4 regions of the Duganella sp. AC917 genome follow, and region 4 is predicted to be linked to each of the others. Evidence: predicted binding sites of a transcription regulator. Region 4 holds the regulator's gene; each other region holds the start of a gene.
The links. The regulator sigma-54, encoded in region 4, starts transcription at its own class of promoters, with help from an activator protein. The targets are predictions, from matches to a motif close to TGGCANGNAANCTGCTTT.
Positions count from the first base shown of each region.

Region 1: a site for sigma-54 is predicted at 5,866-5,883, ahead of prpB (methylisocitrate lyase). Genes of this name have one in related genera too.
Region 2: a site for sigma-54 is predicted at 1,936-1,953, ahead of ACZ0BA_RS11470 (urease accessory protein UreD). Genes of this name have one in related genera too.
Region 3: a site for sigma-54 is predicted at 1,666-1,683, ahead of ACZ0BA_RS25965 (flavin monoamine oxidase family protein). Genes of this name have one in related genera too.

Region 1 covers NZ_OZ409848.1:3,403,213-3,411,125, forward strand. Annotated here, with positions in the region: gene prpF (2-methylaconitate cis-trans isomerase PrpF) at 1-1,138, opposite strand, end outside; gene acnD (Fe/S-dependent 2-methylisocitrate dehydratase AcnD) at 1,141-3,738, opposite strand; gene prpC (bifunctional 2-methylcitrate synthase/citrate synthase) at 3,750-4,895, opposite strand; gene prpB (methylisocitrate lyase) at 4,909-5,817, opposite strand; gene prpR (propionate catabolism operon regulatory protein PrpR) at 5,992-7,632, shown strand; gene ACZ0BA_RS14805 (hypothetical protein) at 7,742-7,873, shown strand; gene ACZ0BA_RS14810 (FtsX-like permease family protein) at 7,893-7,913, opposite strand, start outside.
Region 2 covers NZ_OZ409848.1:2,651,436-2,659,348, reverse strand. Annotated here, with positions in the region: gene ACZ0BA_RS11480 (IS110 family RNA-guided transposase) at 1-569, opposite strand, end outside; gene ACZ0BA_RS11475 (NAD-dependent epimerase/dehydratase family protein) at 839-1,747, opposite strand; gene ACZ0BA_RS11470 (urease accessory protein UreD) at 1,985-2,860, shown strand; gene ACZ0BA_RS11465 (urease subunit gamma) at 2,877-3,179, shown strand; gene ACZ0BA_RS11460 (urease subunit beta) at 3,250-3,576, shown strand; gene ureC (urease subunit alpha) at 3,593-5,299, shown strand; gene ureE (urease accessory protein UreE) at 5,306-5,827, shown strand; gene ACZ0BA_RS11445 (urease accessory protein UreF) at 5,841-6,521, shown strand; gene ureG (urease accessory protein UreG) at 6,544-7,173, shown strand; gene ACZ0BA_RS11435 (HupE/UreJ family protein) at 7,196-7,750, shown strand; gene ACZ0BA_RS11430 (1-acyl-sn-glycerol-3-phosphate acyltransferase) at 7,763-7,913, opposite strand, start outside.
Region 3 covers NZ_OZ409848.1:5,936,514-5,944,426, reverse strand. Annotated here, with positions in the region: gene ACZ0BA_RS25965 (flavin monoamine oxidase family protein) at 1-1,604, opposite strand, end outside; gene ACZ0BA_RS25960 (Mu transposase C-terminal domain-containing protein) at 1,994-3,871, opposite strand; gene ACZ0BA_RS25955 (hypothetical protein) at 3,871-4,002, opposite strand; gene ACZ0BA_RS25950 (DEAD/DEAH box helicase) at 4,317-6,638, opposite strand; gene ACZ0BA_RS25945 (alpha/beta fold hydrolase) at 6,849-7,844, shown strand.
Region 4 covers NZ_OZ409848.1:5,804,771-5,812,683, reverse strand. Annotated here, with positions in the region: gene hpf (ribosome hibernation-promoting factor, HPF/YfiA family) at 1-189, opposite strand, end outside; gene ACZ0BA_RS25440 (RNA polymerase factor sigma-54) at 265-1,746, opposite strand; gene lptB (LPS export ABC transporter ATP-binding protein) at 1,756-2,508, opposite strand; gene lptA (lipopolysaccharide transport periplasmic protein LptA) at 2,511-3,092, opposite strand; gene lptC (LPS export ABC transporter periplasmic protein LptC) at 3,130-3,723, opposite strand; gene ACZ0BA_RS25420 (KdsC family phosphatase) at 3,736-4,266, opposite strand; gene ACZ0BA_RS25415 (KpsF/GutQ family sugar-phosphate isomerase) at 4,266-5,264, opposite strand; gene ACZ0BA_RS25410 (cation:proton antiporter domain-containing protein) at 5,393-7,375, shown strand; gene ACZ0BA_RS25405 (GGDEF domain-containing protein) at 7,389-7,913, opposite strand, start outside.

The sequences.
Region 1 (7,913 bases), 2.4 Mb from region 4:
CAGCCTTCGTCACGCGCCACTCGCCGTTGTGCTGCGTCGCTTGCGCGCCGACGCGCAGGGTGCCGGAAGGATGGCCGAAGCGCACCGCGTCAAGCGCGCCGCCGCCGGCGGCCAGGTTCACCAGCGTGCCGGGAATGGCGGCGGCGGTGCTGATCGCCACGGCAGCGGTGCCCATCATCGCGTGATGCAGCTTGCCCATCGAGAGCGCGCGCACCAGCAGATCGATGTCGCCAGCGCCGATCCGCTTGCCGCTGGAGGCGATATAGGTTGCCGGCTTGGCGACAAACGCCACCTTCGGCGTGTGCTGGCGTTGCACCGCCTCGTCCAGATGCTTGATAAGGCCCATGCGCAGCGCGCCATGCGCGCGTATGGCTTCGAACATCGCCAGCGCCGCCACGTCGCCGTTGATCGCGTCCTGCAGTTCGATGCCGGTATAGCCGATGGCGTCCGCGTCGACAAAAATGGTCGGTATGCCGGCGTTGATCATGGTCGCCTTCAAGGTGCCGATGCCGGGCACCTCCAGATCGTCGATCAACCGGCCGGTCGGGAACATGGAGCCTCCAGCGCCCTCCTCGTCCGCCGCCGGGTCCATGAACTCGAGCTGCACTTCGGCCGCCGGGAAGGTAACGCCGTCCAGTTCGAAGTCGCCGGTCTCCTGCACTTCGCCGTCGGTCATCGGCACATGGGCGATGATGGTCTTGCCGATATTGGCCTGCCACACGCGCACCACCGCCATGCCGTCGCGCGGAACGCGGGCCGGGTCCAGCAGGCCGGCGCTGATCGCGAACGCGCCCACGGCGGCCGACAGATTGCCGCAATTGCCGCTCCAGTCGACAAACGCCTTGTCGATGGAGACCTGGCCGAACAAATAATCAATATCGTGATCGGCTTTGTCGCTTTTCGATACGATCACCGTCTTGCTGGTGCTTGACGTGCCGCCGCCCATGCCGTCGATTTGCTTGCCATAGGGGTCGGGACTGCCGATGACGCGCAACAGCAGCGCGTCGCGCGCGGGGCCCGGCGTTTGCGCCGCCTCCGGCAAATCGCCCAGCCGGAAGAAAACGCCCTTGCTGGTGCCACCACGCATATAGACAGCGGGGATTTTGATTTGCGGCCGATGAATGGTATTGGTCGTCATGGTCAGGCAGCCTTCACGGATTCCAGGAAATCCTGGGCGAAGCGCTGCAGCACGCCGCCCGCCTCGTAAATCGACACCTCCTCCGCCGTATCGAGACGGCAGATCACCGGCACCTCCACCTGCGAACCGCTGAGGCGATTGATCACCAGGGTCAAGGTCGAACGCGGCGTGCGCGCGCCGATCACGTCATAGGTCTCGGTGCCGTCCAACGCCAAGGTCAGTCGGTTCACGCCGGGCATGAACTCCAGCGGCAGCACGCCCATGCCGACCAGATTGGTGCGGTGGATACGCTCGAAGCCCTCGGCCACAATCGCCTCCACGCCGGCCAGCCGCACGCCTTTGGCCGCCCAGTCGCGCGACGAACCTTGTCCGTAGTCGGCGCCGGCGATGACGATCAGCGGCTGCTTGCGCTCCATATAAGTTTCGATGGCTTCCCACATGCGCGTGACGCGGCCTTCCGGCTCGATGCGGGCCAGCGAACCGGCCATCACCTTGCCATCGTGGCCGCGCACCATCTCGTTCTTCAGGGTCGGATTGGCGAAGGTCGCGCGCTGCGCGGTCAGGTGGTCGCCCCGATGCGTGGCGTAGGAATTGAAGTCTTCCTCCGGCAGTCCCATTTTCGCCAGGTACTCGCCGGCTGCGCTATCGAGCATGATGGCGTTCGACGGCGACAAATGATCGGTGGTGATGTTATCGCCCAGCAGCGCCAGCGGCCGCATGCCCTTCAAAGGTCGGGCGCCAGCCAGCGCGCCTTCCCAGTACGGCGGACGGCGGATATAGGTGGTCTGCGGACGCCAGTCGTACAGCGGGCTCACTTTCAGGCCGTCGTCCTCCTGCCTGGCGAACATCGGAATGTAGACCTTGCGGAACTGCTCCGGCTTGACGCTGGCGGCGACGATGCTGTCGATCTCCTCGTCGGACGGCCAGATATCCTTGAGCGTGACCGGCCGACCATCGGCGTCGTGGCCCAGCACATCCTTCTCGATATCGAAGCGGATGGTGCCGGCGATCGCGTACGCCACCACCAGCGGCGGCGAAGCCAGGAAGGCCTGCTTGGCGTACGGGTGGATGCGGCCGTCGAAATTGCGGTTGCCCGACAAAACGGCGGTCGCGTACAGGTCGCGCTCCACCACCTCTTTTTGTATCGCCGGATCGAGCGCGCCGGACATGCCGTTGCACGACGTGCAGGCATAAGCGACCACGCCGAAGCCAAGCTTCTCCAGCTCCGGCATCAGGCCCGCCTCCTCCAGATACAAGGTGACGGTCTTGGAGCCGGGAGCGAGCGAACTTTTCACCCACGGCTTGCGCGTCAGGCCGCGCGCGTTGGCGTTGCGCGCCAGGAGACCGGCGGCGATCATGTTGCGCGGGTTATTGGTGTTGGTGCAGCTGGTGATGGCCGCGATGATGCAGGCGCCGTCCGGCATCAGGCCCGGTTCATTCTCCACCACGCCGCTGATGCCGCGCGCGGCCAGTTCCGACGTCGGCACGCGGCTGTGCGGATTGGACGGGCCGGCGATATTGCGCACCACCGAAGACAAATCGAAGGTCAATACGCGCTCGTATTCGGCGGTTTTGAGCGCATCGGCCCACAGGCCGGTCTCTTTCGCGTACAACTCGACCAGCTTGACCAGTTCATCATCGCGGCCGGTCAGCTTCAGGTATTTGATGGTCTGCTCGTCGATGTAGAACATCGCGGCGGTGGAGCCGTATTCCGGCGCCATGTTGGAGATAGTCGCGCGGTCGCCCAAGGTCAGGTGCGCGGCGCCTTCGCCAAAGAACTCCAGGTACGAGGACACCACTTTTTGCTTACGCAGGAATTCAGTCAGCGCCAGCACCGTATCGGTGGCGGTGATGCCCGGCTGCGGCTTGCCGGTCAGCTCGACGCCGATGATATCCGGCAGCCGCATCCACGATGCGCGGCCCAGCATCACGCTTTCCGCTTCAAGCCCGCCGACGCCGATGGCGATCACGCCCAGCGCGTCGACCATCGGCGTGTGCGAATCGGTACCGACCAGCGTATCGGGGAAAGCCACGCCGTCCACTGTCTGGATCACCGGCGACATGCGCTCCAGATTGATCTGGTGCAGGATGCCGTTCCCCGGCGGGATCACGTCGACGTTCTTGAACGCCTTCTTGGTCCAGTTGATGAAATCGAAGCGATCCTCGTTGCGGCGGTCTTCAATCACCCGGTTCTTGTCGAAGGCATCGGGATCGAAGCCGCCGCATTCCACGGCCAGCGAGTGGTCGACCACCAGCTGCGTCGGCACCACCGGATTGACCAGCGCCGGATCACCGCCTTGCAAGGCGATGGCGTCGCGCAGGCCGGCCAGATCGACCAGCGCGGTCTGGCCCAGAATGTCGTGACATACCACGCGCGCCGGGAACCACGGGAAATCCAGATCGCGGCGGCGTTCGATGAACTGTCCGAGCGAAGCGTTCAGCGTCGCCGGATCGCAGCGACGCACCAGGTTCTCGGCCAGCACGCGGGATGTGTAGGGCAGTTTGGCCCAGGCGCCCGGCTGGATCGCATCGACGGCGGCGCGCGCGTCGAAGTAATCCAGTTGGGTGCCGGGTAAGGGCTTGCGAAATAGCGTATTCATTATGGCGTCCATTACTTCCGATCCTTGATCGGCACAAACTGCAGATCTTCCGGGCCGACGTAGTTCGCGCTCGGGCGAATGATCTTGTTATCGATGCGCTGCTCGATGATGTGCGCGGCCCAGCCGGAGGTGCGCGAGATGACGAACAGCGGGGTAAACATCGCCGTCGGCACGCCCATCATGTGGTACGACACGGCCGAGAACCAGTCCAGGTTCGGGAACATCTTCTTGACGTCCCACATCACGGTCTCCAGGCGTTCGGCGATGTCGAACATCTTCATCGAGCCGCCTTCGCGCGACAGCTTGCGCGCCACTTCCTTGATGACGACATTGCGCGGATCGGAGATCGTGTACACCGGGTGGCCGAAGCCGATCACCACTTCCTTGTTGGCGACGCGGTTGCGGATGTCCGCTTCCGCCTCGTCCGGATTTTCATAGCGCTTCTGGATCTCGAACGCGAACTCGTTGGCGCCGCCGTGTTTCGGACCGCGCAGCGCCCCGATCGCGCCGGTGATGGCCGAGTGGATGTCCGACCCCGTGCCGGCGATGACGCGGCCGGTGAAGGTCGACGCGTTGAATTCGTGCTCCGCGTACAGGATCAGCGACGTGTGCATCGCCTGCACCCAGCTGTCCGACGGTTTGAAGCCGTGCAGCAGATGCAGGAAGTGGCCGCCGATGGAGTCGTCGTCGGTTTCCACGTCGATGCGCTTGCCATTGTGGCTGAAGTGATACCAGTACAGCAGCATCGAACCGAAGGACGCCATCAGGCGATCGGCGATATCGCGCGCGCCCGGCACGTTGTGGTCGTCCTTCTCGGGCAGCACGCAGCCCAGCACCGAGACGCCGGTGCGCATCACGTCCATCGGGTGCGCCGAGGCCGGCAGCGCCTCCAGCGCCGACTTCAGCGCCTGCGGCAAGCCGCGCAACGAGCGCAGTTTGGCCTTGTAGCCGCGCAGCTCCGCTTCGTTGGGCAGTTTGCCGTGCACCAGCAGGTAGGCGATTTCCTCGAACTCGCAGGAGTTGGCGACGTCCAGGATGTCATAGCCACGGTAATGCAGGTCGTTGCCGGTTTTGCCGACGGAGCACAGCCCCGTGTTACCGGCGGTGACGCCCGACAGCGCGACGGATTTTTTTGGTTTGAAGGTGGTCTCGGTCATGTCTGGTCTCCGGTTATTTTTTCTGAGCGCCGTTTACTGCATTTTGCGCAGCGAACAAGGCGTCGAGCTTTTGCTCGAAGCTGTGGTAATTGATGCGCTCATACAGCTCGGCGCGCGTTTGCATCGACTCGAGCACGTTCTGCTGCGTGCCGTCGCGGCGGATCGCGCCATAGACGTTTTCAGCGGCCTTGTTCATGGCGCGGAAGGCCGACAACGGATAGAGCACCAGGCCGACATCGGCGCCGCGCAATTCGTCGACGGTGAACAGCGGCGTCGAACCGAATTCGGTGATATTGGCCAGCACCGGCACCTTGACGGCGGCGGCGAACTGTTTGTACATATCGAGGCTGATCATCGCCTCCGGGAAGATCATGTCGGCGCCCGCTTCCACGCATGCGACGGCGCGGTCGATGGCCGATTCAAGGCCTTCGACCGCCAGCGCGTCGGTGCGCGCCATGATGACGAAGTTTTCGTCGGTGCGCGCATCGACGGCGGCGCGGATGCGGTCGACCATCTCCTGCTTCGAGACGATCTCCTTGCCCGGACGGTGGCCGCAGCGCTTGGCGCCCACCTGGTCTTCGATATGCATCGCGGCGGCGCCGAACTTGATCATCGACTTGACGGTGCGCGCCACATTGAACGCGGAGGCGCCGAAGCCGGTGTCCACATCGACCAGCAGCGGCAGATCGCAAACGTCGGTGATGCGGCGGACGTCGGTCAGCACGTCGTCGAGGTTGGAGATGCCCAGGTCCGGCAGCCCGAGGGAACCCGCCGCCACGCCGCCGCCCGACAGATAAATCGCCTTGAAGCCGGCGCGTTTGGCCAGCAAGGCATGGTTGGCGTTGATCGCGCCGACCACTTGTAACGGGGATTCTTCCTGAACTGCTTTGCGGAAGGCGGCGCCTGCGGAATATTGACTCATGTGAGACCTTTCAGTATTGCATTGAAGTTGCATCGAAGTTGAATTGTTATTGCAAGGTACGTGCCAAGTGCTCACGCCTTAAGAATCAAAGAGTTAGCTTCGAGAAATGTTTCAGCTGTGTTTCATTTTGAAACGTCGAAACATATCATGAAACGAATGCGCTACAATCGAATCATGCGCCACTCCATATCCCTGCCGTTCGATCCCGACGATAAACCGGTCATCTGGACCGTATCGGTATCGCGCCTGTACGACCTGTTCCGCGACATCACGCTCGAATACGACAACCTCGCCACGATAGAGCCGATCAACCTCGGTTTCGATGAAGCGGCGCGCCACATCCGCGAGCGCATGGCCACCGAGCGTTGCGACGCCGTCATCGCCGCCGGCTCCAACGCCGCGTATCTGAAAGGCCGCCTGTCGGTGCCGGTGGTGATCGCCAAGTTCAGCGGCTTCGACGTGATGCAGGCGTTGGCACGCGCGCGGCGCGTCTCGGACCGGATCGGAATCGTCACATATCAGGAGCGTTTGCCGGAGCTGGCGGAATTCGCCGGCACCTTCGGTTTCGATGTAGCGCAGCGCACCTACGCCACCGAAGAAGACGCGCGGGCGCAGATCAACGATCTGAAAGCGGCCGGCATCAAGGCCATCGTCGGCGCGGGCCTGATCACCGACCTGGCCGAGGAAGCGGGATTGACGGGGGTGTTCGTGTACTCCGCCGCCTCGATCCGCCACGCGTTCGATGACGCGCTGGAAATGGCGCGTCTGACGCAGCTGGAATCGAACCGCGTTCGCACGCGCGGCGCGGTGGTGACGGACACGTTGCGCGCAAAGCATGGGCTCAACGACCTGCGCGGCGAATCGGCGGCTATGGAAACGTTGCGGCAGTCGGTCGTGCTGTATGCGAAGTCACCCGCCACCGTGCTGATACAAGGCGAAACTGGCACCGGCAAGGAACTGGTGGCGCAAGCGATTCACCGCGAAAGCCCGCGCAGCCTGGGACAGAACCGGCCATTTGTCGCCGTCAATTGCGGCGCGATCGCCGAATCGCTGCTGGAATCGGAGTTGTTTGGCCACGAGGAAGGCGCCTTCACGGGCGCGCGGCGCGGCGGCCATGCCGGCCTGTTCGAAGCTGCAAATCGCGGCACGCTATTCCTCGATGAAATCGGCGAGATGCCGCTGGCGCTGCAAACGCGCCTGCTGCGCGTGCTGGAGGAACGGGAAGTGGTGCGCGTGGGCGGCACGCGGCCGATACCGGTGAACGTGCGCATCATCAGCGCCACCCACTGCGACCTGGAACAGCGCGTGCGCGAGGGCCGCTTCCGCGCCGACCTGTTTTACCGGTTGGCGGTGCTGCGGCTGTCGCTGCCGCCTTTACGCGCCCGTCCCGACGATGTGATGACGCTGGCCGAGTGGTCGTTGAAGAACGCGCTGGCGTCGCTGGGCGCCCGGCCGCATCCGAATTTGCACGCGGAGATGAACGCCTGCGCAACGCTGCTGCGGCGCTACGACTGGCCGGGCAACGTGCGCGAACTGCGCAATTTCACCGAGCGCCTGGCGCTGTTTCTCGCGGCCGAACCCCTGCAGGCGTTGACGCCGGCATTTGTTCTGGGTGTGGCGCCGGAAATGGGCGCAACGGCGTCGACAGGCTCGGACTCGGCTTCGCTCCCCGTTTCAACACTGCGCACCAAGAGCGCAACCGAGGCAGTCGCCCGATTTGGCGGCCGCCGTGATGCGGCCGCTGAATATCTGGGAATCAGCCGCACGACGCTATGGCGACGTCTAAAGAACGAAGACGGTTCTACCAAGCAATGACAGAGGTCATAACCAATTCGAATATCGAATATGGTAATTTAAAATTATATTTATATCTGGAGAACCGCTAGACTGTAGTTATTGCAAAAAGCCGTTCAAAGGAGTTTATATGATCACCTACCTCGCCACCCCGCAAACCATGACCTCGCCGGCGAAAGCCCGCGACTGGAAAGCCCTGATCCGCCGCGCGTTCGAGCTGGCAGGCGCCCCGTACGCCAACAGCCCGTATATGCCACTGTAATGAGTCACGGGGCGCGCGCTCACATGCGCAACGCCCGCAC
Region 2 (7,913 bases), 3.2 Mb from region 4:
TCGTTATCTATCAGGTCATCGATGCAGTGCTGTAGGCGCTTTAACTCGGCCTCGATGAATTTGATTGACCCTTCCACCGACTCAGTCACCAACTGGGGCGTCTCAGTGGCCTCCAGTTTTTCCTGTCGATTCTTCTCACGCAGCAGATCGTCCGCGACGGCGTCACGTCGTGCCAGCAAGGCTTTGAGGGTGCGGGCCGCAGCAGAAGGCGGCTGCCAGGGTGCGGGCTTTCGCTCGGTGCCAAAGCGAGCCAGGACCTGGCTATCCATCTTATCGGTCTTGGTTCTCACGCCCAGTCCACCAGCATATTCGCGAAGCTGGGCGGGATTAACCAATGAAATAGTAAGGCCAGCATCGACAAAAAAGAAGGCAGCTAACTCGTGATACACACCGGTGGGCTCCATGATGATGTGTGGCGACGGCGCGTCGTTCTTCGTCAACCACTCCAAAAGTTTTTTGAACCCATCAGCTGTGTTTGGGATTACCTTCGTCTTTACTTTGCCGCTGTCAGCGTTGCGCAAGGCGCAGTCTAATTTTACTTTGGAAACATCAATGCCGAGATAGAACATAAACTAAAATATTTTGAAGTTGATCAATCACACCCACTCACCTTGTACATACAGGGTCCTTGCCCTTGGCTACCGTCCAGTGTCAAATAATTGGTGTGGAGGAGAGGTGAAGGGCCTAATCTACGTCACAAGGTCGAGCCTTCAGGGCGGATACAGGATGTCCCTCACCTCAGTTAATGGTAGCTAACCACTAACTCGATCAAGATACAAGGGCGGATTAGGCGGCACGCCGTAATCCGCCACCGGAGCCGCCAGCGGCTTCCGCTTGGTCACGCGCCAGCGGAAGCCGTCAACATATCGTTGGCAATCCACTCCAGCACCGACGGCCGGTGCGGCTTCCACCCCAACTGCTCGCGCCCGCGCTTGCCCCGCACGCGGCTGTTGGATCCCAACCCGTACGACGCCATCTCGTACCCCCATTCCTCCTTGGCCTGCTCCAGCGGCCAATCCTGCGCCTCGCCAAATCCGAGCGCACGTGCCATGGCCGCCGTCATATCGCGGAACGACGCCTCTCCGCTCTCGACGAAGTAAAACGCGCCAGGCTCGGTCTTCTCCAACGCCAGCAGATACAGGTCGACCACATCGTCGATATGCACATTGGACCAGACATTCAACCCCGGTCCCACATGCCGCACTATGCCGCTCTTGCGCGCTTGCTTGAGCAGTCGAGGCAATTGCACGCTATCGCGGGGCAGCGCGCCATGGCCGTAGATCAGCGTATTGCACAGCACCGCCGACCGCACGCCATCCTTGGCGGCGGCCAGCACCAGGTTGTCGATGGCGACGCGGGCCGCCTTGTCCGGCGTCGGCTCCGGCAGCTGATCCTCGTAATAAATGCGGTCGGTGCCCAAACCGCCAGAGGCGTCGCCGACGATGCTCGATCCGCTGGTGTGCAGGAACACCTTGCCTGTGCCGGCGAGGCCCTCGATGATGGCTTCCACCGCCGCGCGGTTGTCGCTGCTGGCCGCGTTGATGACGGCATCCGCGTCCCGCGCCTGCGCTTTTAACAATTCGCGGTCATCGAGCGTCCCGACCACGCCGGACACGCCGATTTTCTTCAGTTCCTCGATCTGCTCCGGATTGCGCACCAGACCAACAACCTGGTGCCCGGCCTTGACCAGCCCCGCCGCGATTGAACCGCCGATAAATCCTGCCGCCCCTGTGACAAATACCTTCATGCTGCGCTCCCGTTAAATTTGCGTGCTCACAGTATGGCGATGCACAGTCCCCACACAAAGACCTCGCTGCGCAAAGCATAGTTGAAGCCGAGTCAATAATGAAGATGGGGTCATCGCACCGCAGTGGTGCGTGTGCGCCAAAGTGGTGCAATAAGGTCATGTGGGCTAGCCTGCATCACTCCTTCTGCTGGCACATAGCTTGCATAAGACAGACATTATTTAGAAAACCACCAAGCCATGCCCGATTGCACCGCACCTTCCGACTTTGCCGCCAGCGCAGCCCATGCCGCGTGGCAGGCCAGTCTCACGCTCGGATTCGCGGACGATGCCGGCACCACGCGGCTGTTCAACAATATCCACTATGGCCCGCTACGTGTGCAGAAGGCGCTGTACCCGGAAGACCGCAAGGTGTGCCACGCGATCGTGGTCCATCCGCCGGGTGGCGTGGTTGGCGGCGACCAGCTGGCGATCGACATCGGCGTCGGCGACCGGGCCCACGCCTTCATCACCACGCCCGGTGCGGCGAAATGGTACAAGGCAAACGGCAAAGTCTCGCGCCAGGTCGTCCATCTGCACCTGAACGAGGGCGCCACCCTCGAATGGCTGCCGCAGGAGACCATCTTTTTTGATACCGCTAACGTGACGCTGGAGCAGCATGTGGAGCTTGCCGCCGGCGCCACCTTCATCGGCTGCGAGATCCTGTGCATGGGCCGTCGCGGCTCCGGCGAGGTATTCAACACCGGCACCGTCACGCAGCGCAGCAGCATACGCCGCGACGGCAAATTGATCTGGTGGGACCAGGGCGCGATGGTGGGCGGTCGGCTGGGTAGTCCGCTGGCCCTGAATGGCCACACCGTCTGCGCCACCTTGATCGCCGCCGGCAAACCGCTACCCGCAGCCGTGCTGACCGAGCTGCTGTCACACATCCGCGCCGACATCGCCGCCGACGGCGACCACGCCTTCGGCATCACCCACACAAAAGGCGTACTGGTGGCACGCCATTTGGGCGACGACAGCGAAACCGCGCGCCGCCTGATGCTCACCGTGTGGCGCCGTGTGCGCCCGCATCTGCTGGAGCGCGAGGCCGTCACGCCGCGCATCTGGCAAACCTGATACTGGAATCCCGAACATGGACCTGACCCCAAGAGAAAAAGACAAGCTGCTGATTTTCACCGCCGGCATCGTGGCCGAGCGCCGCCTCGCGCGCGGCCTGAAACTGAATTATCCGGAGGCGATCGCATTGATCACTTGCGCCATCATGGAGGGTGCGCGCGACGGCAAGTCGGTGGCGCAGCTGATGGCCGACGGCACCCAGATACTGACGCGCGACCAGGTGATGGAGGGAATCCCGGAGATGATCCCGGACATCCAGGTGGAAGCTACTTTCCCCGATGGCAGCAAATTAGTCACCGTGCACAACCCGATACCGTGAACCGCATCATGAACACCCATTTACGATCCAACCCGAACCACCACAAGACAGCTTTTTCAAGGAGCTCACTATGATACCCGGTGAATATCTGCTCACGGAGGGCGAGATCGGCCTCAATGAGGGCCGCGAAACCGAAAGCGTGGTGGTAACCAACCAGGGCGACCGGCCGGTGCAGGTCGGCTCGCACTTCCACTTCTTCGAGGTGAACACGGAGCTCAAGTTCGAGCGCTGGAAGGCTTACGGACGGCGCCTGAACATCGCCGCCGGCACCGCCGTGCGCTTCGAGCCGGGACAACAGCGCACGGTGGAACTGGTGAAGCTGGGCGGGGACCAGAAGGTCTACGGCTTCAATGGAAAAGTGATGGGCAAGCTGGATACCAATCCACCGAAAAGCTAATAATAAAAAGGCTAACATGGCTACAATCTCGCGCCGCGCCTACTCGGAAATGTTCGGTCCCACCAAAGGGGATCGCGTCCGTCTGGCAGACACCGAACTGTTTATCGAAATCGAGCACGATTACGCCATCTACGGCGAGGAAGTCAAATTTGGCGGCGGCAAAGTGATCCGCGACGGCATGGGTCAGTCGCAGCGCGTGCGCTCCGATCCGATGGTGATGGACACCGTGATCACCAACGCGATCATCATCGACCATTGGGGCATCGTCAAGGCCGACATTGGCCTGAAGGACGGCATGATCGCCGCCATCGGCAAGGCCGGCAACCCGGACATCCAGTCCGGCGTGACGATGGCGATTGCCGGCGCCACCGAGATCATTGCCGGCGAGGGCATGATCGTCACCGCCGGCGGGGTCGACACCCACATCCACTTCATCTGCCCGCAACAGATCGAGGAAGCCCTGATGAGCGGCGTGACGACGATGATCGGCGGCGGCACCGGTCCGTCGGCCGGCACCTCGGCCACCACCTGCACGCCGGGGCCGTGGCATCTGCATTCGATGCTGGGCGCGGCCGATGCGTTTCCGATGAACCTGGGCTTCCTCGGCAAGGGCAATGTCAGCCTGCCGGAGCCGCTGGAAGAGCAGGTGCGGGCCGGCGCCATCGGCCTGAAACTGCACGAGGACTGGGGCAGCACGCCGGCCGCCATCGACAACTGCCTGAGCGTGGCCGACAAGATGGATATCCAGGTGGCGATCCATAGCGACACACTGAACGAGGGCGGCTACCTGGCCGACACGCTGGCAGCTTTCAAGGACCGCACCATCCACACCTTCCACACGGAAGGAGCGGGCGGCGGCCATGCGCCGGACATTATCGCCGCCGTCGGCGAGAGCAATGTGCTGCCGTCGTCGACCAATCCAACGCGTCCGTTCACCGTCAACACGCTCGACGAGCACCTCGATATGCTGATGGTCTGCCACCACCTGGACGCGGCCATCGCCGAGGATGTGGCCTTCGCCGAATCGCGCATCCGCCGCGAGACCATCGCCGCCGAGGACATCCTGCACGACATCGGCGCCATCTCGATGATGTCGTCCGACTCGCAGGCCATGGGCCGTGTCGGTGAAGTCATCATGCGCACATGGCAGACGGCGCACAAGATGAAGGTGCAGCGCGGACCGCTGGCGCCGGATTCCGCGCGCAACGACAACTTCCGCGTCAAGCGCTACGTCGCCAAGTACACCATCAATCCGGCCATCACGCATGGCATCGCGCACGCGGTGGGCTCGGTGGAAGTGGGCAAGATCGCCGACCTGGTGTTGTGGAAGCCGGCCTTTTTCGGCGTCAAGCCGTCGACAATACTCAAGGGCGGCATGATCGCCGCCGCGCAGATGGGCGACCCGAACGCGTCGATTCCGACACCGCAGCCGGTGCACTACCGGATGATGTTCGGCGCCTTTGGCGGCGGCCTGAAAAAGTCGTTCACCTTCGTTTCGCAGGCGGCGTTTGACGACGGCATCGGCGACAAGCTCAAACTGAACAAAACCCTCATCGTCGCCAAGGATATGCGCGCGCTGCGCAAACACCACATGATCCACAACGGCGCCACGCCGAAAATGGAAGTCGATCCCGAAACCTACGAAGTGCGCGCCGACGGCGAGCTGCTAGTCTGTGAAGCGGCCTCCGTGCTGCCGATGGCGCAGCGTTACTTCCTGTTCTAAACACCTATGCTGACACTTCATACCAAAATATCAGCGGCCGACCATGCGGCTGCAAACATCACCGCCCAACTGGTGCTGCCCTACGAACTACGCGAAAAATGCCGCCTGCGCGCCACGCTGGATACCGGGGAGGACGTCGCCGTGTTTACCGTACGCGGCACCGTCCTGCGCGACGGCGACCTGCTGACGGGAGAGGATAAGCGTGTGGTCAAGGTGGTGGCCGCGCCGGAGCCGACCTACAAGGTCACCTGCGCGGACGCCCACACCCTGCTGCGCTGCGCCTTCCATCTCGGTAACCGCCACACGCAGGCGCAGGTCGGTGACGGTTTCCTGCGCATTCGCGCCGACGCCGTGCTCAAGGAAATGCTGGCCGGCCTGGGAGCAAAGGTGGAGGAAGAGCAGGCGGCCTTCGAGCCGGAATCGGGGGCATACGGCGGCGGTCACGCGCACCACGACGACGGCGGACACCATCCGCTGGCGCCGATCCCGCTGCGCCAGAAGATCCACCGTCCTAGCGATCCGAAATGAGCGGGTCATTCTGATGCAAGCATCGGCGCTACTCCATCTGCTGCAATTCGCCAGTCCGGCCCTCCCGATTGGCGCGTACAGCTATTCGCAGGGGCTGGAGGCCGCACTGGAAAACGGCATGGTCGCCAACGCCGAGCAGGCGCGCGCGTGGATACTGCGTCACTTGCACGAGGTGGTGGCGCAATGGGAAGCGCCGGTCGCATGGCGGTTGATGCAAGCGTGGTCGCGCCGCGACCGCGCGGCGGTGTCCGAATGGGGCGAACGTTTCATTGCCTCGCGCGACAGCGCAGAATTCCGCGCCGAGACGATCCAGATGGGCTATTCGCTGACCAAACTGGTGGCAGAATTGGGCATCGTCGACGCCGAGATGCTGGCGCACCTGCAAGGCGAGCCGGAGGTGGCGCTGCCGACCGCTTTCGCCTGCGCCGTGGCCGCGCTGGAAATCCCGCACGACTCGGCGCTGCTGGCGATGCTGTTCGCGTGGGCCGAGAACCAGGTGCTGGTGTGCGTCAAGTCCGTGCCGCTGGGGCAGGTGGCCGGCCAGCGCATGCTGCTGTCGCTGCGCGAAGATATCGAGGCGGCGGCGCGCTACGCGCAAACCGTTTCCGACGACGACATGTGCAACTGGGCGCCCGGATTGTCGCTGCTGTCGATGCGGCACGAGGTCCAGTACAGCCGTCTTTATAGATCATAACCAGATAAACAATATAAAACATATGAATACTTCCAATCCTTTACGCGTCGGCATCGGTGGTCCGGTAGGCTCGGGCAAAACCGCCTTGTGCGAGATGCTCTGCAAGGGCATGCGCGACCAGTTCGACATGGCCGTCATTACCAACGACATCTACACCAAGGAAGACATGGAGATCCTGCTGCGTGCCGACGCGCTGCCTGCCGAGCGTCTGATGGGGGTGGAGACCGGCGGTTGCCCGCACACGGCAATCCGCGAAGATGCTTCGATCAATCTGGAGGCGATCGCCCGCATGCAGGCGGATTTTCCGAATCTGGATCTGATACTGGTCGAATCCGGCGGCGACAACCTGGCCGCCACTTTCAGCCCGGAGCTGTCGGATTTGACGATCTACGTGATCGACGTCGCCGGTGGCGAGAAAATCCCGCGCAAGGGTGGACCGGGCATCACACGCTCGGATCTGCTGATCATCAACAAGACCGATCTGGCGCCGCATGTGGGCGCGGACCTGGATGTGATGGCGCGCGACGCCAAGCAGCAGCGCGGCACGCGTCCGTTCATCTTCACCAATCTGCGCAGCGGTGACGGCGTCGCCGCCGTCATCGATTTCATTCGCGAACAGGGATTGTTGGGACAAACCCCGCACGCCGCATAACCCACTCGTACAGGAAAATCACATGTCGAATAAATCCGCACTCGCTGTTTTGCTGGCGCTGGCCAGCACCGCCGCCGTCGCCCATCCCCAGGCCGGCGGCGCCCATGCGCATGACTTCCTCAGCGGCTTTGCCCACCCGTTCACCGGCGTCGATCACTTGCTGGCGATGCTCGCCGTCGGCATCTGGAGCGTGCGCCAGTCCAACGCCCGTTGGCTGCCGCCGACCTTCATCGGCATGGTGCTGGTCGGGGTGCTGACCGGTGTGGCCGGCCTGACGATCCCCGGCCTGGAAACCGGCATCGCATTGACGGTGGCGACGATGGGCGTGTTGATCGCGGTGGCGGCGCGCTTGCCGTCGGCGGTTGGCGTGACGATGGTGGGCGTGTTCGCCGTCCTGCATGGCAACGCGCACGGCCACGAGCTGCCGGCGGCGGCTAGCGCCTTCGGCATGCTGTTGGCGACCACGGTGCTGGTCTACAGCGGCAGGGCGTCGGGCCGCATCAGCCCAGCGCTGGCGGTGAAGGTGTCCGGCGCGGCGATCGCCGCCACCGGCGTGATTCTGGCGGCAACGGTCTGACGACGGCCGAAGCTACTCGCGCGGTTCGGCGCGGCGCTCGGACAGCACGATCGGCGCCGCGTTTTCGGGATACAGGCCCTGGTGGCCTTTGAAACCGGCGCGGATGGCAGCCAGATCGGCCTCCTGGTCGCCGGTGAGGAACACATGGTCCACCAGCCCGAGC
Region 3 (7,913 bases), 130 kb from region 4:
ATTTTGGCGATCTGCTGCCACGCCGATTCGATGGCGCCGGCCTGCCAGCCGGTCAGGTAGCTCAGGTGCTCGCCGGCCAGCATGATCCTGCCCTCGCCTTCAAGCAGCGTCGGATAGGCGGCGGCGCGGGTCTTCTCGGTCCACTCGGCCCAGCCGCCCAGGTTGTACTGCACCCGGTGCCACGCCACCGAGAACGCGTTCTCGAATTCGTCGCGGTACTGCGGGAAGATTTTCTGGCCGGCGGCGACGGCGAATTCGGCGCGTTCGGTCGGCGTCAGCGCGCTGACCTCGATGGCGGCCGTCTGGTATTGGTAATACCCGAGCAGCACGCCCTTCTTTTTCTGCCAACCGTAGGACGGCATCGAGATGGTGTTGATGCCTTTGAGGTCGGTGAGCACGTGGCCGCCGTAGATGTTGTCGTCCTCTTCCCAGAAGCGGCGCTTCATCTGCAGGCCGATCTTGCCGACCGGCGCGTAGGCCACCGTGGCCACGGCCTTCTTGAAACCGTCGGAGAAATCGGTGTCGATCTGGCGCAGCACCGACAACGGGATCGTGCACAGACAGTAGTCGGCCGTCACGCTGGAAGCCTTGCCGGTGGCGGTATCCTTGAAGGCCACCGTCACGCCCTTGTCGTTCTGGCGGATGGTCTGCACCTCTGCGCGGTAGCGGATCACTTTACCGACGCGCTTTTCAAATGCCTTCGGGATCGCGTCCATGCCGCCGACCGGCTGGAACATGGTGGCCTGCATCGGGAAGTCCTGCACCGCGCTGTAGACGTTGCCCAGCTTGGACGCCAGCAGGTCCTTGAAGCCCAGTGGGTCGGACTGCTTGCCGGGTCCCGGCTCCATGCCGGCGCCGGGATAGACGGCGAACCCGCGTCCGGTGCGGCCCTTGTATTTCAGGTCGGCGCCGGCCAGCTGGCCCTCGTGCGCCAGATAGTCGAGCAGCAGGCGCTTGTCGTCTTCGGTCAGTTCGGCGTCGAGCTGGTTGTTCTTGATCGACTTGGCCAGCATTTCGTCGACGTGGCCGCGCATGTCGGACTTGACCTCCTTGATGCGCAGGCGCTTGCCGGCGAAGGGACCGGCGTTTTCGGAATATACATAGGAGTGGTCGTTCTCGTTGACCATCACTTCCAGCGGCACCTCGAACAGCCGCGTGTAGTGCAGGGTCGACTGGTGATGCAGCGGGATGCGCCACGGGCCGTGGTTGATGTACTGGCCCTCGTCGAACTCGCAGGTCTGTTTGTCGCCGCCCAACTCGGTCAGGCTGAAGCCCTTGCGGGCGGTCTGGCAACGGCCGCCGGCGAAGGCGCGCGCCTCCAGGATCTGGCATTGGTAACCGAGCTTGCCCAGCTCATAGGCGGCGGTCAGCCCGGCCAGGCCGGCGCCGAGGATCAGCACCTTCTTGCCTTTGCCGCTGCCGCTCAGCGCGGGCGGCGCGGATGCCGCCGAGCCGATGCCCATGCCCCAGGCGTTCATGGTATTTAACAGCAAGCCGGTGCCGCCGACGGCGGCGGCCCGGTACAGAAAGTCCCTGCGGGTGAATGAACTAATCGAACTAATCGAACTAAACGATTTAAACGGTTTTACTGTTTTGCTATCCATCTGCTTTCCTCACCAGTCTGCCTGAAATACCTTGGGTCACTTGCTTGCCCATAGTTCCAATCTAGCAAGGCGCGTGCCATACGGAACAAACAAAACAAACATGCTTCATGCCGAAGGAAAGCCTTATGCCATCAGGGCTCCCGTTATCGAACAATGTTTTTACATGGCCGAAGGCGGCACACTTGAGCCGTCGCGAAAAGCGCTACCGGCGACGAACTTTATTTGCGTGAAACGGACTTTATTCGGCGCGCGGCGCGGCCCGCGAGCGTGGGCATGGCGGGCCGGCGGCGGCGTGCGGCGGCGGCGCGCACCAGCAAGTGGCAGGCATCGAAACAGGGAATCGGAGGATGCACGACGCTGGACCGCGCCGCGCGCAAACAGACGGAAACTCAGCCCGCGAAGCTGACCAGCACCGGCGCGCCGCCGCGCGCCGACGACAGCGGTGCGGGCGACGCCGCCGACCCGCGCGGCAGGCGGGCGATTTCCTCGGCCGACAGGTGCCGCTGGGCGGCGCAGGCGTCGTCCATGTGGCAGGCGTGGAACTGCATCGGCGCGGCCGGATCGAGCAGGTAGATCATGTCCAGGTTGGACGGATCGTAGGCCACCTTGACGCTCCACGGGCCGCGCAGGCGCGCGCGGTCGAACCAGCGTTCGTTGATGGCGCGCGCGCAGGTGTAAGTACTTTCGAACAGGCGGATGCCGTCGGTGCCCACCTGCGCCGCCGCCACCGGCATCAGGCTGCAGCGGATCAGGTGCTCGGGATAGGTTTTGAGGCTGCCGCCGCGATGGGCCACACCCCAGTCCCACAGTTGGCGCGGGGTGGCGTTGCCGGCATGGCGCAGCGGGTGGCGGTTGTTGTAATACAGGATGCAGTCGATGACGATGCGGGTGAACTGCTCCAGATCGAGCACGCCGTCGAGCCGGCACGGCGCGCCCTCGTCGTCCGGCGCCAGCAGGCGGAAGCGTTTTTCCAGCACCGCCTTCCAGTCGCCCGGGCCGTCGTCGACGGCGACGCAGCGCAGGTTGAAGTTGTTGAGCAAGGCCGGGTCCATGCCCCCCTCGCCGCCGTCGCGGGCGGCTGTCAGCGCGGCGTTGGCGAACAGGGTTTCGGGCAGGTGGCGGCACGGCCATTGCGCCGCCTCGATGCGGCGGCCGAACTGCTGGCTGTAGCGCTGCTTGTCGGCGCCGCAGTTGGCCAGCGCCAGCATCGCCTGCGGCCAGCTGGCCGGCCCCAGGCCGATATAGACGCCGGTGACCAGGCGGCTGAACGAATCGAGCGCGAGATAGATGCGCGGGCGGCCGATCGCCTGCCGGCGGTCGGCGCGCGAGACCAGCCGCACCTCGGCGCAGACGGCGTCGAGGTAGAAGCCGGCGCCGGGACGGCCCGGCGGCAGCGTCTGCGGCGACAGCGCGGCCGGCTGGCCGTTGACGGAGGACGGCACGCCGGCGGCGGGCTGCCAGGGCGCGGCCGCGCCGTCGCTGCGGCGCGCCACCTCGGGCGGACGGTCGTCGTCGTGGTCGAGCCAGTAGTTGAACTGGCCGAACGTCGGCAGCACGGCGCTGCGCGCGGCCGGCGTGGTCAGGACGCGGCCCGATTCCTCGTCGATGCGGCGCTCGACGAAGAACTCGTCGAGCATCTGTTCATAGGCGCCCAGGCGCGAAAACTTGGCGTGGCCGGCAGCGTAGCGTGCGATGGCGACGCGGAAGGTGCGGCGGATCTCCTCGTCGGCGTTCAGGCCGGGACCTTCGTCGGCGCCGTTCTTGCGCGGGCGTCCGCGCTTGATGCCGGCCGAGGCCTGGCGCACCTTGCCCTTGCCGCCCGAATTGCAGTAGTCCGGCAGCAGCGCGTTGGGGGTTTGGCCGCGCTGCCAGTAGCGGCGCAGGTAGCGGTAGATGGTCGGATGCGAGACGCCATGGGTGCCGGTGGCGCGGGCGATCAGCTGGCCGCGCTGGCGGGCCTCGTAGATGCCCGGCTCGAGCGCCACCAGCGGTTCGATGATCTCCCAGGCGCGCGCCCGCAGTTGCAGGTGCTTCGGCGGCAGCAGGTCCTGGCTGACCACCATCAGATAAGGGTCGGCCGGCAGCACGCTGGCGCGGCCGGCCCGGATGTCGGCGTGCAGCACCGACAGTTGGACGAGTTCTACATCGGCCGAGCGGGCCGCCACGTCGAAGACATAGGCGTGGCTCTGCTCGGGAGCGATCCACAAAATGCGGACGGTGCGCGGAGACGGATGCGTATAGTGCAGCAGATCGTTCCGCAGTAACATCAGCGCCCCTTGACGGTAAATGGCTTGGTATCGACGATGATCGCGTACGGGCCGGCCTGATTATGCTCGCGCAGCATCTGCGGCTTGAGCGAATCGACAAAGATGTTCCACAGCTTCCTGAATGATGTCATCTCAATGCTCCGATCTAAACGACTTGTCTCCAGGTGGAGGCGCCTCGCATTGCGCACCTTTTATAGGGATGTGCTATCACATATGCAATAAGCGGGCCAGCCTTGCCGTCGAGCAGCTTCTCCTATGAGAGTGATTCATGCGGGGTTTTTCCGGGGTCGGGTTTGCGTCCGGTCAAGCTTTGTTTTGGTGCAACGCAACAGCTGCGCGCACCTTGTCTGTGCAACAACAAGATCGGTGCGGCGCAATGCAAAAACGGGACCTCGCGGCCCCGTTCTGGTGTGTTGACAGCGACGGGCATGACGCCCGCACCGCTTTAGTATTTCTTGCCGGCCGGCTTTTTCTTCGGCGGCGTCGACTTGCCCGATTCGGGCGGCATGCGGTCCGCGTGACTGATTTTCAGCTGCGCGCCGCCGACCCAGACCTTGCCGAGGTGCTTGAACAGCTCGTCGGGCATGCCGTCAGGCAGCTCGACCATGCTGTAGGTGTCGAAGATCTCGATGCGGCCGATGTGCTTGGCCTCCAGCCCGGCCTCGTTGGCGATGGCGCCGACGATGTTGGACGGGGTGGCGGCGTTGTTGCTGCCCACTTCGATGCGGAAGGCGCTCATCGGCAAGGAGACCTTGCCCGGCTTTTCCTTTTTCTTCTTCGGCGCGGCGTCGTCCAGTTCCGTAGCGTCGACGCGGGCGGCGCGCGCCAGCGGCGAGGCGGCCGGCTTGTCGGCCGCGCGGGCGGCTGGCTGCGCGGCGGCCGGCGCCCGGGCCGGGGCGGCGGCTTTGGCCGGCGCCGGACGGGCAGGAGCGGTCGAAGCCGCCGAACCCGGGGCCGATGCCGCCGGGGCGCCGTCGCCGCCATCGCGGCTGATGCGCAGCTGCTGTCCCGCGACCTTGATGCCGGCCAGGTGATCGAGCACGTCGCCGGTCAGGTTGTCGGGCATATCGAGCACGCTGTAGTCGTCGTAGATCTCGATGCGGCCGATGTGCTTGGAGTCGATGCCGCCCTCGTTGGCAATGGCGCCGACGATGTTACCCGGCTTGACGCCGTGCTGGTAGCCCACTTCGATGCGGAAGGTCTGCATGCCCGGATCGGCGGCGCGCACCACGCGTTCCTTTTTCGGGAAGCGGTCGGCGCGGTCCGGACGCTCGGCGCGGTCGCCGCGGTCGAAACGGTCGCCGCGGTCGAAACGGTCGCCGCGATCAGCACGATCGCCGCGGTCGGGGCGGTCGGGGCGGTCGCCACGGTCATGGCGCTCGAAGCCGACCTGTCGGCCCGGGCGTTCGTCCCAGGTGGCGGCGGCGGTCTGCTGCTTCTTATCGAGCAGCAGCGGCACGTCGCCGCGCGCCATCTTGGCCAGCGCTGCGGCGATCTCGATCGCCGGGATGTTTTGTTCGCGCTCGAAGTCCTCGATCAGCGACTGGAACTGTTCCAGCTCGCCCTGGGCCAGGGTTTCGCTGATCTGCGACTTGAATTTGGCGATGCGCACGTCGTTGACGGCCTGGATGGTCGGCAGCTCGAGCATGCCGATCGGCTGGCGGGTGGCGCGCTCGATCGATTTGAGCAGGTTCTTCTCGCGCGGCGTGATGAACAGGATCGCCTCGCCGCTGCGGCCGGCGCGGCCGGTGCGGCCGATGCGGTGGGTATAGCTTTCCGGATCGTGCGGCACGTCGTAGTTGACCACGTGGCTGATGCGCTCGACGTCCAGGCCGCGCGCGGCGACGTCGGTGGCGACCAGGATGTCGATCTTGCCGTCCTTGAGCTGCTGGATGGTGCGCTCGCGCTGCGCCTGCTGGATGTCGCCGTTGATGGCGGCGGCCGAGAAGCCGCGCGCCTGCAGCTTGCTGGCCAGTTCCTCGGTTCCGAGCTTGGTGCGCGAGAAGATGATCATGCCGTCGAAGTTTTCCGCTTCCAGGATGCGGGTCAGCGCGTCGAGCTTGTGCATGCCCGACACCAGCCAGTAGCGCTGGCGGATGTTCTCGGCGGTGCCGGTCTTGGCGGCCACGGTGATTTCCTTCGGGCTGCGCAGGTAGGTGTTGGCGATGCGGCGGATCGCCGACGGCATCGTCGCCGAGAACAGCGCGGTCTGGCGGCTGTCGGGCGTCTCCTGCAGGATGCGCTCGACGTCGTCGATAAAGCCCATGCGCAGCATCTCGTCGGCCTCGTCGAGCACCAGCGTTTTCAGTTTGGAGAGGTCGAGCGAACCCTTGTCCAGGTGGTCGATGACGCGGCCCGGGGTGCCGACGACGACGTGCACGCCGCGGCGCAGCGCCGACAGTTGCGGCCCGTAGCTTTGGCCGCCGTAGATCGGCAGCACGTGGAAGCCGGGAATATGCGCGGCGTAGGTCTGGAAGGCTTCGGCCACTTGAATCGCCAGTTCGCGGGTCGGCGCCAGCACCAGCGCCTGCGGCGAGGTTTGCTTGATGTCGATGCGCGACAGGATCGGCAGCGCGAAGGCGGCGGTTTTACCGGTGCCGGTCTGCGCCTGGCCCAGCACGTCGAGGTTCTCGAGCAGCAGCGGGATGGTGGCGGCCTGGATCGGCGACGGCGTCTCGTAGCCGACGTCCTTGAGGGCCTTGATCAGCGGCGCGCTCAGGTTCAGATCGGCAAAAAGGGTGATGGGGGAGGTTGGGGTGTCAGACATGGCGTCACTCACAAGTATGTTCGAATCGCCTAATTGCGAAAGAAATTTGGGCGTAGTTTACTCTGTCTCGCCGGTTTCAGCCTTTTTTTGGGTGAAAACGCCTGCTTTGCGGGTAAATTAAGGGCAAATTAAGGCTGATCCGACTGTTCTGGATTGCCGTCCTATCGTGCGCGCCCTATATTGGCCGCTCCCCCGCCCCTGGAGAATGCCATGCCGTCCATCCGTTCCGCCATCCTGGCCGCCGCTGTCGTGGCGAGCGCCCCCGCCCTCGCCGCCACCTACGGCCCCCAGCTCGAAGGCTTCGCCTACCCGCACAAGCTGCAGTACTACGCTTTCACGTCGCAAGGCAAGGACCTGCAGATGGCGTACATGGACGTGGCGCCCACGGCCAAGGCCAACGGCAAGACGGCGGTCCTCCTGCACGGCAAGAACTTCTGCGGCGCGACCTGGGAACAGACCATCACCGCCCTGAGCGCGGCCGGCTACCGCGTGGTGGCGCCCGACCAGATCGGATTCTGCGCCTCGAGCAAGCCGGAACACTATCAATACAGCTTCCAGCAGCTGGCCGCCAACACCGAGGCGCTGTTAAAGAGCATCGGCGTCAAACAGGCGGCCATCGTCGGCCACTCGACCGGCGGCATGCTGGCCACGCGCTATGCGCTGATGTATCCGGAAGCGGTGTCGCGGCTGGTGATGGTCAATCCGATCGGCCTGGAAGACTGGAAGGCGCTGGGCGTGCCGGCGCGCAGCGTCGACCAATGGTACGAACGCGAATTGAAGATGACGGCCGATGGCGTGCGCGCCTACGAGAAATCGACCTATTATGTGGGACGCTGGAAGCCGGAGTACGAGCGCTGGGTCGACATGCTGGCCGGGATGAACGCGGGGCCGGGCAAGAAAATCGTGGCGTGGAACTCGGCGCTGATCTACGACATGATCTACACGCAGCCAGTGGTCTATGAATTTCCGCTCTTGAAGGTGCCGACCTCGTTGCTCATCGGCGACGCCGACACCACCGCCATCGGCAGCGACATCGCGCCGCCGGCCGTCAAGGCGAAAATCGGCAAGTACGAGGTGCTGGGCAAGCAGGTCGCCAGGCAAATCCCGAATGCGCATCTGGTGGAATTCAAGGGCATGGGCCACGCGCCGCAGATGGAAGATCCGGCCGCGTTCCACCGCGCGCTGCTGGAGGAGCTGAACCGATAAAAAAAAGAGACGGGGCGTATCCCGTCTCTTTTTTCTTGCACCGCCCAGGCCCGAAGGTCCGGGGCGGCA
Region 4 (7,913 bases):
ACCCGACATGCGCAGGTTGATTTCAGCCTTTTGCCGTTTTGATTTCTCTTTAAGGTTATCTACAGTCAGGATGACAGCAATATCAATAACTTGATCGAAGTGACGAGTGACACGTTCCAGTTTGTTCTGCACGTATTCGCGGATGGCCGCGGTCACTTCGAGATGATGTCCACTGATGGTCAGATTCATACACGCTCCTAAAGATAAATGTCGCTTACGGTCAGTGCCGCGCCCATTGCGGCCGGGCGCACAGTGACCAAGTCACTACAAAGACTTGCGGAGACTAACGGGAGGGATTTTCAACGCTTCGCGATATTTGGCAACAGTCCGTCGCGCAATCACCATGCCTTGTTCCCCCAGCATGTCCGCAATCTTACTGTCGGATAAAGGATTTTTAGGGTCTTCAGCTCCTGTCAATTGAACAATGAGTGCCCGTATCGCCGTCGAACTTGCTTCACCGCCCGCTTCGGTGGCGACGTGGCTACCAAAGAAATATTTCAACTCAAACATGCCGTGCGGCGTCAGCATGTACTTTTGAGTCGTTACCCGAGAAATAGTGCTCTCGTGTAAACCCAGTGTATCAGCAATTTCGCGAAGCACAAGGGGGCGCATGGCGACGGCGCCGTGCGAGAAAAAGTTCTTTTGTCTTTCTACTATCGCCTGGGCTACCCGCAGGATGGTGTCAAAGCGCTGGCGCATGTTCTTGATCAGCCACTTGGCCTCCTGCAGCTGGGCCCCCATTGCGCCCTCGCCCTTGCCCTGTTTGAGCAGGTTGGCGTACATGGCGTTGACCCGCAGGCGCGGCATGACGTCGTTATTCAGGCTCACCTGCCAGCCGCTGCGCGACTTCTTGACGATCACGTCCGGCACCACGTAATCGGACACGTCCGAGGCGAACGCCGAACCGGGATGCGGATTGCACAGGCGGATGACGGCTTGCGCCTCGCGCAGATCCTCGTCGTCGCACACGAGCGCCTTCTTCAGCTTGTTGAAATCGCGCTGGGCGAACCACGTCAGATGGTTTTCGACGATGGTCAGCGCCATGCGCCGCGTCACCAGCGCGATGCCGGGCAGGCGCTTGATCTGCAGCGCCAGGCACTCGGAGGCGTTGCGCGCGCCCACGCCCATCGGGTCGAAGCTTTGCAGCATCGACAAGGCCGTGCGCAGTTCGTCGATGTCGACTTCCAGTTCCTCCGGCAGGCGCGCGTGGATTTCTTCGAGCGGCTCCTCCAGGTAGCCGTTCTCGTCGAGCGCGTCGATGATCAGCTCGACCAGCGCGCGGTCGCGCATCTCCAGCACGGTCACGCGCATCTGCTCCATCAGGTGCTCGCGCAGGGTGCAGTGGTTGGCCTCCAGTTGCGGGCGCGCGTCCTCGTCGTCGGGCGCCTTGCTGCGGCCGGCGTCGCTCCAGTCGACATCGGCTTCGCTGCTGGTACTTTCGGTATCGGCGGCCGGGCCGTCGTAGTTGTCGGCGTCGGCCGGGGCCGGCGCGTCCTGCTGGTTCGGCGGGCCTTCGGGCGGCGCCTCGCCGGATGGCGCCTGCTGGCTGATGGCGCCGTCGGACAGCAGCCGCAGCGAGCGGTCGAGCGGATCGTCCAGACGTTCGAGCAAGGGATTATCGGTGAGCAGCTGCTCCAGTTCCTGGTGCAGCTCCAGCGTGGACAGCTGCAGCAGACGGATCGACTGTTGCAGCTGAGGTGTCAGCGCGAGGTGCTGCGACGTGCGCAGTTGCAATGACTGTTTCATGGGGCGCTATTACATTCTGAAATGTTCACCCAGGTACACGCGGCGGACCGACTCGTCGGCGATGATGTCGTCCGGCCGGCCTGAAGCCAGAACCGAGCCCTGGTTGATGATATACGCGCGGTCGCAAATGCCCAGCGTCTCGCGCACATTGTGATCGGTAATGAGGACGCCGATATTGCGCTCCTTGAGGAAGCGCACGATGCGCTGGATCTCAATCACGGCAATCGGGTCGACCCCGGCGAAAGGTTCGTCCAGCAGCACGAAACGCGGGTTGGTGGCCAGCGCGCGGGCGATCTCCACACGGCGGCGCTCGCCGCCGGACAGCGACAGCGCCTGGTTTTCGCGCAGCTTTTCGATTTGCAGATCGGCCAGCAGGGTATTGAGCCGTTCATCAATGGCAGCCTTGGATAAAGGCTTGCCGTCCACTTTCTGGATCTCGAGGACGGCGCGGATATTCTCTTCCACGGTCAGCTTGCGGAACACCGACGCTTCCTGTGGCAGGTACGACAAGCCGAGCGAAGCGCGGCGGTGGATCGGCAGCGAGGAGATGTCGACGCCGCTGATGTCGATGGTGCCGGCGTCCGACGGCACCAGGCCGACGATCATGTAAAAGGACGTGGTCTTGCCGGCGCCGTTGGGGCCGAGCAGGCCGACCACTTCGCCGCACTCGACTTGCAGCGACACGTCATGCACGACCTGGCGCTTGCCGTAGGTCTTTTGCAGGCCGCGTACGATCAGGGTGCTACCGCATGTTGGCTCCATGCTTATTTCCCCGCCGCTGGATTGGTTGCCGGGGCCGCCTTGACGGACGGCTGGATCACCATCGTGCTGCGGCCGGCGCCGGGTTTGCTCTCGCCGCTGGCGGTGTTTTTCACAGCGAAGAATTCGCGGCGGCTGTCGTACGAAATGAACTCGCCGTCGACCTGGCTGGCGGTCTTGCTGCCTTCGAGCTTCTTGATCTCGGCCTTCGAGAACAGTTTGACCAGTTCGGTCTTGCCATCGTATTCGATGCGATCGGCGCGGCCTTCGACCCACTGGTCGCCGGCGCCATCGAGCTTTTGGCGGAACGTCGCCTGCACGCCGGCGCCGCCGGTCAGCACCACGAACTGATAGCCTTCCGGGTCTTCGGTGACGACCGCCTTGGGCGACTTCATCAGCAAGGTGCCGCGCGTCAGCACGACGTTGCCGGTGAAGGTCTTGATCTGCTTGACGTCGTCGGCGTCGAGGTTGTCGAAGGTCACCTGGGTCGGCTTGTTGGAGTCGGCTTTTTCGGCATGGGCCGGGCCGATGGCGGCCAGCAGCAGCGCCGCCGCCGACAGCATCGCCTTCAAATTCAGTTTCTTCATCGTCGTGTCCTTCATATCTCTGTCTAGCTTGTATTAATTAACGAGGCGCCTTGGGCGGTATCGTGATCGTTCCGCGTCCGCCCAGTTGCAGCTGGCGCGTCGCGTTATTGGTTTTCATGCCGGTGCCGCTGGAGGTCGTGCTGCCCAGTTTCATCTCCACCGGCGCCTTGGTTTCCATCCGTTCCTCGTCCGGGAACACCGTCAAGGTGCTGGTCTGCAGACGCATCGCCTCGGCCTTGGGCGAGCCCGGCCGCACCACGTCGACGTTGCCGTTGAGCGTGACGCGCGTGTTGTTCTGGTCGACCCGCGCGGTGTCGGCGTGGATCGTCATCGGCGGCTGCTGGGTCGCCAGGCTGTTCAGGAACGGCTTGTCGATATCGGACGAGTCGTCGACCGGCCGGTGGGTCAGCTTGTCGCCGGAAATGATGTACGCCGGCTTGCCTTCCTTGGTCATGCGCACCAGGCTGAAGCGGTCGATGATGTAATCCGGCTCGTTGAGGAACTGGTCCGCCTGCTGCTCCTGGCCGGACTGGTTGACCACCTGCACCAGCCAAAAGCTGCCGACGGCGACAAACACGCCGATGATCATCGTCAGCGTCAGCTGCCAGCGATGTGCTGTTCTTTTACGCATGATTACACTCCGTCACACCATGAACTGCGCCAGCACGCGCTCGTACGTGCCTTGCGCGTGCAGCAGCAGTTCGCACACTTCGCGCACCGCGCCGCGCCCGCCCTGCGCCACCGTCACGTGATGCGCGCGCTCGATCACTTCCTTGCGCCCGCCCGGCACCGCCACCGCGAAACCGACCCGCGTCAGGATCGGCAGGTCGACGACGTCGTCGCCGATGAAGCCGACCTGTTCTGCCGTCAGCCCGGTTTTTCCCAGCAGCGCGTTGAACGGCGTCAGCTTGTCGTGCCCGCCCTGATGCACAAAGCCGATGCCCAGGTCGGCGGCGCGCCTGGCCACCTGCGGCGACACGCGCGCGCTGATGATGGCCGTTTGCACGCCGGACTCCTGCAGCAGCTTGATGCCCAGGCCGTCATATACGTTAAAGGTCTTCAACGCTTCGCCCTCGGCGCCGTAATGCAGGCTGCCGTCGGTGAGCACGCCGTCGACGTCGAAGATCATCAGTTTGACGCGCGCGGCGCGTTCCACATAAGTCAGCTCGGTCATCAGATTACCTTTGCACGGGTCAGGTCGTGGATGTGCAGCGCGCCGACCAGCTTGCCGTCGGCGTCGGTCACCAGCATCTGATTGATGCGGAATTGCTCCATCACGGCCACGGCGTCGACCGCCAGTTTTTCCGGCGAGATGCTGCGCGGATTCGGATGCATGACGTCGCGGATCACCACCTTCGTGAAGTCCTGGACCTTCTCGATCATGCGGCGCAGGTCGCCGTCGGTGAACACGCCGATCGGCTTGCCGCCGGCGTCGACGATGGCGGTCATGCCCATGCCCTTTTGCGTAATTTCCAGCAGCGCGTCCGTCAGTTTGACGTCGGCGCCGACCTTCGGCACGTCGTCGCCGCTGCGCATGACATCGCGCACGTGCGTCAACAGGCGCCGGCCCAGCGCGCCGCCCGGATGGGAGCGCGCGAAATCTTCTTCGCGGAAACCGCGCAGGTCCAGCAGCGCGACGGCTAGCGCGTCGCCCAGCGCCAGCGTCACCGTGGTCGAGGTCGTCGGCGCCAGGTTCATCGGGCAGGCTTCCTTGGCCACGGCCACGTTCAGGTGGACATCGGCGATCACGGCCAGGCTCGAGCCCGGCTTGCCGGTCATCGCGATGACTTTGCTGCCCATGCGCTTTACCACCGGCAAGATGGTCATCAGTTCGGCGCTCTCGCCGGAATACGAAATGGCAATGAAGGCGTCGTCGGCGGTGACCATGCCGAGGTCGCCGTGGGCCGCTTCGGCCGGGTGCACGAATAGCGCCGGCGTGCCGGTCGAGGCCAGGGTCGCGGCGATCTTGCGGGCGATGTGGCCCGACTTGCCGATGCCCGACACCACCACCCTGCCCTTGCAGTTTAGCAACAGGGCAATGGCGCGCACGACGCTGTCGTCGTCGCCCAGGCGGGCGTTGAGCGCGGCGATGGCGTCCGCCTCGTTTTGCAACGTTTCACGGGCGAGCCGCAATGCGTGCCCGGCCATATTTGCGTCAAAAGCTTTCAGCATTGTTTTTTCATGGGTTACACTCATACCCAAGTATAGCCGAATTGGGAAAGCAAAAAACTTGCCAGTCAAAACATAACGCCCGGCCTTGGCGACAAACAACTAAATATTATTTTACCGGCTATGTTGAAATGACGTTTTCACCCCTGGAATTAACCCTGATACTGCTCGGCAGCGCCGTGTTGGGCGTGGTGGCTTTCCGCATGATGCACCTGCCGCCGATGCTCGGCTACCTGGCCGTCGGCATCCTGATCGGCCCCCACGCGCTGGGCTGGGCCGAACAAAGCGAGGCCACCCACGGACTGGCCGAGTTCGGCGTAGTGTTCCTGATGTTCTCCATCGGCCTTGAATTTTCGCTGCCCAAGCTGATGGCCATGCGCGGCATCGTCTTCGGGCTCGGCATGGCGCAGGTGGTGTGCACCATAGGCGCCACCATGCTGTTCGGCTGGACCATCGCCACCCAGCTGCCCCCTTCCATCCAGATCAGCTGGCAAGCCTCGTTCGCGCTGGGCGGCGCGCTGGCGATGTCGTCGACCGCCATCGTGGTCAAGATGCTGACCGAGCGGCTCGAGCTCGAAAGCGAACACGGCCGCAAGATCATCGGCATCCTGCTGTTCCAGGATCTGGCCGTGGTGCCGCTGCTGATCCTGATCCCGTCGCTGGGCCAGCGCCCCGACGCGCTGGTCGAAACGCTGGCCTGGGCCGGCGTCAAGGCGGTCATCGTACTGGCGCTGCTGCTGTTCGTCGGCCACCGGCTGATGCGCGGCTGGTTCACCATCGTCGTCAAGCGCCGCTCGCAGGAGCTGTTCATGCTCAACCTGCTGCTGATCACGCTGGGCGCGGCGTGGATCACCGAAAAGGCCGGGCTGTCGCTGGCGCTGGGCGCCTTCGTGGCCGGCATGCTCATTTCCGAGACCGAATACAAGCACCAGGTGGAAGAGGACATCAAACCGTTCCGCGACGTGCTGCTGGGACTGTTCTTCATCACCATCGGCATGCTGCTCAACGTGCGCCTGGTGCTGGAGAACTGGTGGCTGGTGCTGGTGTTGCTGGGTGGCCCGGTGCTGCTCAAGTTCGCGCTGATCGCCGGCCTGGCCAAGCTGTTCGGCTCGTCCGACGGCGTCTCGATCCGCACCGGCCTGGCGCTGGCGCAGGCCGGCGAATTCGGCTTCGTGCTGCTGAATCTGGCCGGCGGCAGCAAGCTGATGGACCCGTTCATCATCCAGGTGGTGCTGGCGTCGATGGTGCTGTCGATGCTGGTGGCGCCGTTCATCATCGCCAAGTCGGACCAGATCGTCATGAAGGTGTCGAGCAACGAATGGATGATGCAATCGCTGGCGCTAACCAAGATCGCCAGCCGCACCATGTCCACCAGCAAGCACGTGATCGTCGCCGGTTTCGGGCGCAGCGGCCAGAGCCTGGCCACCTTGCTGAGCGAGGAAAACATCGAATACCACGCGCTCGACCTCGACCCCGAACGGGTACAGGAGGCGCAGACGGCCGGACGCCAAGTGTCGTACGGCGACGCCGCGCGGCGCGAAAGCCTGATCGCGGCCGGCATTTACCGTGCCAGCGCGGTGGTGATCACCTACGCCAGCACGCCGTCGGCGCTCAAGGTGCTGCATCTGGTGCACGAGCTGGCGCCGACGTTGCCGGTCATCGTCCGTTCGCACGACGACACCGACCTCGACCGGCTGAAGGCGGCCGGCGCGGCCGAGGTGGTGCCGGAACTGATGGAAGGCAGCCTGATGCTGGCCTCGCACGCGCTGGTGATGCTGGGCGTGCCGTTGCGGCGCGTGGTGCACCGGGTGCAGGCCGCGCGCGAGGAGCGCTACGCCTCGCTGCGCGGCTACTTCCGCGGCGTCAGCGACGCCGGCGAGGACGCGGACCTCGAGCGCCTGCACTCGGTCACGCTTGACGGCGGCGCCACCGCCGTCGGCCGCGCGCTCGGCGAGATCGACGTGCCCGGATCGGGCGCCGAGGTGACCACCATCCGGCGCGGCAAGACGCGGGTCGACGCCAGGCCGGACACGGTGCTCGAGGCCGGCGACGTGGTGGTGGTGCGCGGCGGTGCCGACGCCGTCACCCGCGCGGAAAACCGCCTGCTGCGCTAGCGGCCGGCCAGCCTCAATCCTGGTGCAGGGGGGCGGGTGCCGGCGCCGGCGGCACGCTGACCACGCGGTTGCGGCCGGCATCCTTGGCCGCGTACAGCAAGGTGTCGGCCTGGGCCACCCAGGCGCGCGCCACCGCCAGCGGGTCGCCTTCGGTCTCGCCCGGGTTCAGACACGCCACGCCGATCGACACCGTCACCGACAACTGCAGCTCCGGCGACAGCGCGATCATGGTGCCGGCGATGCTGGCGCGGATGCGCTCGGCCACAAAGGCGGCGCTGTCGAGGTCGGCGTCGATCAGCAGCACGACGAACTCCTCGCCGCCGAAGCGCGCCACCGCGTCCGAGGCGCGCAGCTCGTTCTTGATGCGCGCGGCCACCTCGCGCAACACATCGTCGCCGCCGCCGTGGCCGACAGTGTCGTTGACGCGCTTGAAATGGTCGATGTCGATGTACATGAACGAGATCGGATACGACTGGCGCCGCGCGCGGGCGATCTCCTCGAGCAGCCGGCGGTCGATGTAGCGGCGGTTGTAGACGCC